DNA from 2 places in the Vibrio ponticus genome. Region 2 is predicted to be linked to the other one. Evidence: predicted binding sites of a transcription regulator. Region 2 holds the regulator's gene; the other holds the start of a gene.
What was found. The regulator PurR, encoded in region 2, represses purine synthesis genes. The targets are predictions, from matches to a motif close to TNANGNAAACGTTTNCNTNA.
Positions count from the first base shown of each region.

Region 1: the regulator PurR is predicted to act here: its motif matches at 1,484-1,503, upstream of glyA (serine hydroxymethyltransferase).

Region 1 is NZ_AP019657.1:2,136,272-2,140,489, reverse strand. Features, by position in the region: gene treC (alpha,alpha-phosphotrehalase) at 1-557, shown strand, start outside; gene GZN30_RS09480 (YitT family protein) at 627-1,226, opposite strand; gene glyA (serine hydroxymethyltransferase) at 1,560-2,810, shown strand; gene GZN30_RS09470 (hypothetical protein) at 3,087-3,413, opposite strand; gene lipA (lipoyl synthase) at 3,580-4,218, opposite strand, start outside.
Region 2 is NZ_AP019657.1:695,799-700,016, reverse strand. Features, by position in the region: gene elyC (envelope biogenesis factor ElyC) at 1-197, shown strand, start outside; gene torR (two-component system response regulator TorR) at 279-989, opposite strand; gene torD (molecular chaperone TorD) at 1,229-1,882, shown strand; gene purR (HTH-type transcriptional repressor PurR) at 2,086-3,090, shown strand; cyclic di-GMP riboswitch class I at 3,291-3,388, shown strand; gene GZN30_RS03115 (TfoX/Sxy family DNA transformation protein) at 3,500-4,090, shown strand.

The DNA.
Region 1 (4,218 bases), 1.4 Mb from region 2:
ATCAAGACATCACTCAGTATCGTGATGTTGAGAGCACTAATATGTACCAGATTATGGTTGAGCAGCAGGGGATTAGCCACGGTGAAATGATGGCGATTCTTGCGCAAAAATCACGCGATAACTCTCGTGCGCCAATGCAGTGGGACAGTTCCGCACATGCCGGGTTTACTCAAGGTACACCTTGGCTTGAAGTAGCAAGTAACTACTCACACATTAATGCACAAGCAGCGTTAGCAGACACTAACTCGGTATTTTATTTCTATAAACAGCTGATTGAATTGCGTAAGCAATATCCAGTGATCACGCAAGGTAGTTTTTGTGACTTGTTACCTTTAGATACGCGTTGTTATGTCTATGTGCGTGAAACAGAGGCTCAGCAACTGTTATCAATCAGTAACTACTACGCTGAGCCAACGCAGTGTCAGTTGCCTGATGAGATTGAGTTAGAGAAAGCGGAGTGCTTACTCACTAACTACCCACAGCAGCCAATGCTGCAATCAGGCAACATCATTGAACTGCGCCCTTACGAGACCCGTATTATTCTTATTGATAAATAACCCCCCACTTGTTATCTGAGAGATATAAAGAAGGCTTTGGTTATTGACCAAAGCCTTCATTTTTCAATCTTAGCTGTATTTAACAATGTAGCGGTGCGGTTTGTGGTTCATCCCAAGTACTAGGTTTAACGCGATGACACCAATCACGGAGTAAAGCAAGGTCATAGGGTCAACAAAGAAGTACGAAGTCACTAAGATACTTAAGTCGATCACCATCTGAGTTTTGCCAACCGAGATACCAAATTTGTCTTGGATATAGAGGCACAGAACATTGAAGCCTCCCAGACTTGAGCGATGGCGGAATAGGATCAGCATCCCCAAGCCCATCAACAAACCGCCGGCAACCGCACAATAGATAGGGTTAACCTTATCTACGCTGATGACTAGATGGAGGTGATCGGCAAAAACTGAAACTAAAGCGCCTGAAATCGCACTATTAAATGCAAACTTAGTCCCAAAACGTTTCCACGCTAACAGGTAGAATGGACAGTTTGCTAAAAAGTAGAGAGTACCAAATGACCATGGCGCGACTTGGCTCAGTAATAGAGCTAATCCAGTAGTGCCACCCGTCAGTAAGTGTGAAGCTTGGAGAAAGAAAATACCTTGCGCTACCACTAAGGTGCCTGTCAGGATCGCGATCCAGTCTTCTTTACGAGTATGTTTTGCCATCGAAGATCATTTATCAGGTGAACGAAAGCCGAGCATAGTAATCAAAAGATTGGCTTTTCGGTAGCTTGATTTCGAAATTTAGGGTAAATCTATGTAATTGTCGTTTTACAAGGTGTAAAGATATTTGTGATAATTGTCACACTATTGTCCAGTTAACATGATAAACCTTGAACAACAGTATGAAAAAACTGCATGAGAAAATTCAAATTTTCTCTTTATGACCTAGATCAAATTAGTTAAAATGCGCGCCAATAGGGTGACGAAAACGTTTGCGTCGGAGTCGTTAACCAGTTTTTTGCAACTTTCAGTCTAAATCTGAGTCAGGAGATACAGATGCTTAAGCGTGATATGAACATCGCAGATTACGATGCGGAATTGTTCGCAGCTATCCAAGAGGAAACTCTTCGCCAGGAAGAACACATCGAACTAATCGCTTCAGAAAACTACACCAGCCCACGTGTAATGGAAGCGCAAGGTTCTCAGCTAACAAACAAATACGCTGAAGGTTACCCAGGTAAACGCTACTACGGTGGTTGTGAGTACGTTGATAAAGCAGAAGCGCTAGCAATTGACCGTGCTTGTCAGCTATTTGGCTGTGAGTACGCGAACGTTCAACCACACTCAGGCTCTCAAGCAAACAGTGCAGTTTACATGGCGCTATTGAACCCAGGCGACACAGTACTAGGTATGAGCCTAGCGCACGGTGGTCACCTAACTCACGGTTCACCAGTAAACTTCTCAGGTAAGCACTACAATGTTATTCCTTACGGTATCGATGAAGCAGGTCAAATCAACTACGACGAAATGGAAGCGTTGGCAGTTGAGCACAAGCCAAAGATGATCATCGGTGGTTTCTCGGCTTACTCACAAATCGTAGACTGGAAACGCATGCGTGAAATCGCAGACAAAGTTGACGCGTACCTATTCGTAGACATGGCTCACGTAGCAGGTCTAATTGCAGCAGGTGTATACCCAACGCCAGTGCCGCACGCACACGTAGTGACAACAACGACGCACAAAACTCTAGCAGGTCCTCGTGGCGGTCTAATCCTGTCAAATGCAGGTGAAGACATGTACAAGAAGCTGAATTCAGCTGTCTTCCCAGGTGGTCAAGGTGGTCCGCTAATGCACGTAATCGCAGGTAAAGCGGTCGCGTTCAAAGAAGCAATGGAACCTGAGTTCAAAGCATACCAAGCGCGCGTTGTAGAAAACGCAAAAGCAATGGTTGCTCAATTCCAAGAGCGTGGTTACAAAATCGTATCAAACGGCACTGAAAACCACCTGTTCCTAGTTGATTTAATCGACAAAGACATCACAGGTAAAGATGCAGACGCAGCACTAGGTGCAGCAAACATCACAGTAAACAAAAACTCAGTACCAAACGATCCACGTAGCCCATTCGTAACATCAGGCATCCGTGTCGGTACACCAGCAATCACGCGCCGTGGTTTCACAGCCGAAGATTCAAAAGATCTAGCAAACTGGATGTGTGACGTGCTTGATAACCTTGAGAACCAAGATGTTATCGAAGCAACGAAAGCGAAAGTTCTCGAGATCTGTAAGCGTCTACCGGTTTACGCATAATTTCTGCCTAAATCACTCTATTTCGGTGTCAAAGGTGCTCATTTACTTACGTAAACTGTGCGCCTTTTGCTTGAACTAGAGGCGATTTAGTTTGAAATTGATAATTTAGAAAGAGTCCAGCAGGGCTCTTTTTTGTTGCCTATTGTCCTAAACTGGAAGCGAAATGCTGCGAAAAATGGTTTGAATTAGTCAAATGGTGTATCCAGAATTTTCCCGCATCCCGCATCCCGCATCCCGCATCCCGCATCCCGCATCCCGCATCCCGCATCCCGTTTCTCACTTCGAAATACTCAGCAGCGTGCCGGATTTGCACTTGAATGAGTAGTAACGTGAGCTTTCACTGAATTTTCCTAGTCCTTCACCGTCGCAATAATCGATGTTGATATCACGCATGGTCTCTAAGGTATCTTCGCGAGTAAGTGCGAATTTAGAGCCATCAGAGCAGAGAATTCTTACTCGACCATCATCGCTAACGGAATAGATATCAACTTCGGTATTGCACAGCTCGAAAGAAGCTTCACGAAAATGATCTTGTTGAGTTTGGCTGCTACAACCAAGCAATAGCGTGCTACTGCATACCGTAAGTAAAAGGAGTTTATCCATGGCTATATCCTATTTATTGTTATCTGCAGCGTTAATCGGCGACCAGCTTAATTAGTGCTACCTTATAAGCCTAGAAGTGCATATTGGCTGCTGCAAGTGAAATAGGTTTTTGCCATAAATAAAAAAGACCAGTTAAAAACTGGTCTTTGAAAGAAGTGTTGGCGAGTTATTTAACTTCAATACCTTGAGCTTGCATATCTGCATGGTAAGAAGAACGCACGAATGGACCACAAGCAGCATGAGTAAAGCCGAGTTCTAAGGCAATCTCTTTGAGCTCATCAAACTCAGATGGCGGAACATAACGCTCAACTGGTAGGTGGTGACGGCTAGGCGCGAGGTATTGACCAAGGGTTAGCATAGTCACACCGTGTGCACGTAGGTCTTTAAGTACTTCGATGATCTCTTCTTTGGTTTCACCTAAGCCCATCATCAAACCTGACTTAGTTGGGATCTCTGGGTGTTGCTCTTTGAATTTTTTCAGCAGCTCTAGAGACCATTTGTAGTTTGCTCCTGGGCGAGCTTTACGGTACAGGCGTGGTGCCGTTTCAAGGTTGTGGTTAAACACATCTGGCGGGTTATCTTTCATCAGATCCAGCGCCACGTCCATACGACCACGGAAGTCAGGAACAAGAGTTTCAATCTTAATGTTCGGGCTAAGAGCACGGATTTCACGGTTACAATCTGCAAAGTGCTGAGCACCACCGTCACGTAGATCATCACGGTCAACGGAAGTAATCACCACATACTTTAGCTTCATGTCTTTGATGGTTTGAGCCAGTTTTTGTGGCTCATCAGCTTCTGGTGT
Region 2 (4,218 bases):
CTTATCCAGCGCCAACCAACTATCTAGCACAAAATGAAATTGATCAGTTCTGGAACAAGTACATGCCAAAAGCAATTTACTTAGAACAGACCGAGCGTTACTGGCATGAGACATTGGGTCGACTGTGGCAAGATTTACGTGACTGGGTTTCAAATACCGAAGAGTCCGTAATCGAACCATCACAAAGTAAGGTCTAATCCCTTAGCGGCTAACTTACTTAAGATAAAAAAACCGAAGCATCTGCTTCGGTTTTTTTGTTTTCAACTTCGGTTAGTCACTTAATCGCCAGCGAACATGTAACCTTCACCGTGAACCGTAACAAAAATTTGTGGGTTCTTCGGATCAAATTCCATTTTAGCGCGCATACGACGAATCAGTACATCGATGGTACGGTCGTTTGGCGCATCAACACGATGACTAATCATATTCAAAATACGTTCACGGCTTAGTACTTGGTTCGGGTACGAAGAAAGCGCTACCAACAACTCGTATTCTGCTTTAGTCAGTTTTACTGGCTCACCGTTGCGGCTTAACGCGCGACGTTGAATGTCAAACATCCATTCGCCAAAGCGAACAATATTTGCGTCATTCTTCTGATCAACCATAGTGCCCGCGTTACGTGCCGCAGAGATGCGCCACAATAGGTTTTTCACGCGCACTAACAATTCACGAAGTTCGAACGGTTTTGTCACATAATCGTCTGCGCCCATTTCTAGACCAACGATTTTATCAATGCTATCCGTGCGTCCTGTTACCAGGATAATTCCAATGTCCGATTGACTACGCAGTTCGCGAGTTAACATCAGACCGTCTTCACCAGGAAGGTTAATGTCTAACATAACTAAGTCGATCGAATGATTTTGTAGGGTGTCGCGCATCTGCTCGCCGCTTTCAGCTTCGCTGACTGTGTAACCTTCATTTTGAAAGTAGCCAACTAGCTTACTGCGAGTGACCGCATCATCTTCTACTACTAATACGTGATAGCTCATCTAAACCACTTAATTTACATTGGGAATTAATTTCAAGTGTATTCTATTCATAAATCGTAACATTTCTAGTATTTGTTATATTAAAATCTAGAAAGATGATTTTTTATTGATTCAAGACAAAACTAGCGCAGTTGTTAATCTTTTGCCATTTTTTGACTCATTTAATCACAACATGTGTTATCGCTATTCATTTTTGTTCGCTAAAATATTAATAGTACTGAAACTTGGAGCATTGCGAGATGCAAGAATTAAAAGCGTTTAATGAAAAACGTGCAGAGATTTACTGGTGGTTTTCTAGTCTGTTCGCTAAAGAGCTAACAGAAGCAGAACTTGAGCAATATCAAAGCCCTGCTATTCGAGGCTTTCTTGCCGGTCTGGGTGAAAACCCAACGCTAAAACCTGCGGTTGACCGCCTTGTTGATGCGTTAAATCGTCAGATTGACCGTGAAGATGGTCAGCTTGAACTTGCCGCTGACTTTTGCGACTTGTTCTTGAAGTCAGACAAAGAATCAGCACTGCCTTATGCGTCTATGTACGTTGGCACGACTGGTTTGCTGCATGACGAACCAGCAAACGAGATGGATGCCCTGCTGACTAAGCATGGCGTAGCCGTTAACCAAGATTTGAACGAGCCTGCTGATCACATTGCCATTGAGCTCGATTTGCTTGGTAACATGATCATTCGTTCTAACGAACTTGAACAAGAGCGTCATCTCAACGATGCACTGCTAGAGCAAGAAGCGTTTATTCGTCAGCACATTTTAAACTGGGTGCCTAAGTTTGCCGCGAAAAGCCAAACTTTAGATTCATTCGGTTTCTACTCTTCTGTGGCGTCACTGCTGGTTGCTTTCTTAGAATTGGACTGCAACTACCTAGTGGGTGAAGAGAGCTAAAACACTCATTCGTCAACAATGAATGGGTTTTTCGTTTGCTACTGGCGACGATGCGGTCTAAAATCGAAGCCGCAAACGATAAAAAAATACGAATCAAGTACAAACCGCTGTAAAAAAGCGGTTTTTGTATTTCTATTACTTTCTGCCAGTTTTATTCAAAAATGTGAATAGCCATGTGGCAGCTATAAATAGGATCATACCTTATGGCCACTATTAAAGACGTTGCTCGCCTCGCTGGCGTATCAACTACGACAGTCTCACACGTAATTAACAAAACGCGTTTTGTTGCAGAAGCGACTCAAGAACGCGTTATGGAAGCAGTAAAAGAGCTAAACTACGCACCAAGTGCGGTGGCTCGTAGCTTAAAATGTAATACCACACGTACGATTGGTATGTTGGTGACTCAATCAACGAACCTTTTCTTCTCTGAAGTCATTGATGGCGTAGAGAGCTACTGCTACCGTCAAGGTTACACGTTGATCCTTTGTAATACCGGCGGTATTTACGAGAAGCAACGTGACTACATTCGCATGCTTGCAGAAAAGCGTGTCGACGGCATTTTAGTAATGTGTTCTGACCTAACTGAAGAACTGAGCGAGATGCTAGATCGCCATAAAGACATTCCTAAAGTGGTCATGGACTGGGGTCCAGAGAGCTCTCAAACCGACAAGATTATCGATAACGCAGAAGAAGGTGGCTACCTAGCAACCAAATTCCTTATCGACCATGGTCATAAAGATATCGCTTGTTTGAGTGGTCACTTTGAAAAAGCAGTTTGCCAAGAGCGTATTCAAGGCTTTAAGCGCGCAATGGGCGAAGCGAACCTGACGGTTGATGAAGACTGGATTTTAGAAGGTAACTTCGAGTGTGACACTGCTGTGTTAGCGGCTGACAAGATTGTTGCGATGGACAAACGCCCAACGGCAATTTTCTGTTTCAACGATACGATGGCACTAGGCTTAATGAGCCGCCTACAGCAAAAAGGCATTCGTATCCCTGAAGATATGTCAGTGATTGGTTACGACAACATTGAACTAGCAGAGTACTTCTCACCACCGCTAACCACGGTTCACCAACCTAAGCGTCGTGTGGGTAAAAACGCATTTGAAATCTTACTTGAGCGCATTAAGGACAAAGAGCACGAAAAACGTGTGTTTGAAATGCACCCAGAAATCGTTGATCGCTCTACCGTTGCGAAAATCAACTAAATCAGAGTACCGAGCAATACGCTGGCAAATGTCCGAGCATAGTACTTTGAAGTAACTCGCATTTATATCAATAGCTGATGGTTAAACTGTCAGCTATTGTCTTTTCTATTCAACTTAATTCTTGCATTAGATTCACAACTATTTCATAGTAATAAGATACTTAGCTGCTAAGTAAACAATCTTTAGCAAAGCAAATTAAGTCACGCACAGGGCAAACCAGACTGAAAAGCTGGGACGCAAAGCCACCGGCCTAAACATCATTGTCATCGACAATATGTATGGTAGCGGGGTTGCCGATGGTAGAAATGCGCACGTTAACGGATTACTCTCCTATTTCCTGCACAACTGCTATTCTCTCGGACCTGATTTGGTGGCGTATTGACATACACATACACCGAGAAAGTACTGAATGGATAAACCAATTCTTAAAGACTCAATGAGGCTATTTGAGCCGCTAGGTCGTATTAAATCTCGATCTATGTTTGGTGGGTTTGGGATCTTTGCAGACGAAACAATGTTTGCACTAGTGGTACATAATAAGCTTCATATTCGCGCAGACAGTGCTCTAGCTGCACAATTTAAATTACAAGGCTTCGAACCATACGTATATCAGAAACGTGGCTTCCCGGTAGTAACCAAGTACTTCGCTCTTAGCGAAGAGTGGTACAACGACAGTGAAAAAACACTGCAGATCGGACGTGAAGCTCACACTCAAGCGCAGCAAGAGAAGTCGGTTCAAGCCGAAACCAAGCCGACTCGTATTAAAGATTTGCCAAACCTGCGCCTAGCAACAGAGCGTATGCTGAAAAAAGCAGGCATCGACAATGTCGAACAACTCGAAGAAGCAGGCTCTGTAGAAGCGTATAAGGCGATTCGAGACACTCACAGCAGCGACGTCAGTTTAGAGCTCCTCTGGTCATTAGAAGGCGCGATAAAAGGCACACATTGGTCTGTGGTTCCCCAGACTCGTCGAGAAGAACTGCTCTCTCGACTACAGTAGAGTAAAAAAGTCAGCAACTGCTGGCTTTTTTTATGAAAGTTTTTCTTTGCTTTGAGGTTCTTATTAAACAATAGGAACAAATTACCCGATAAATGAACTAAATTAACTCAAGGGCGTAGAGAAGGGTT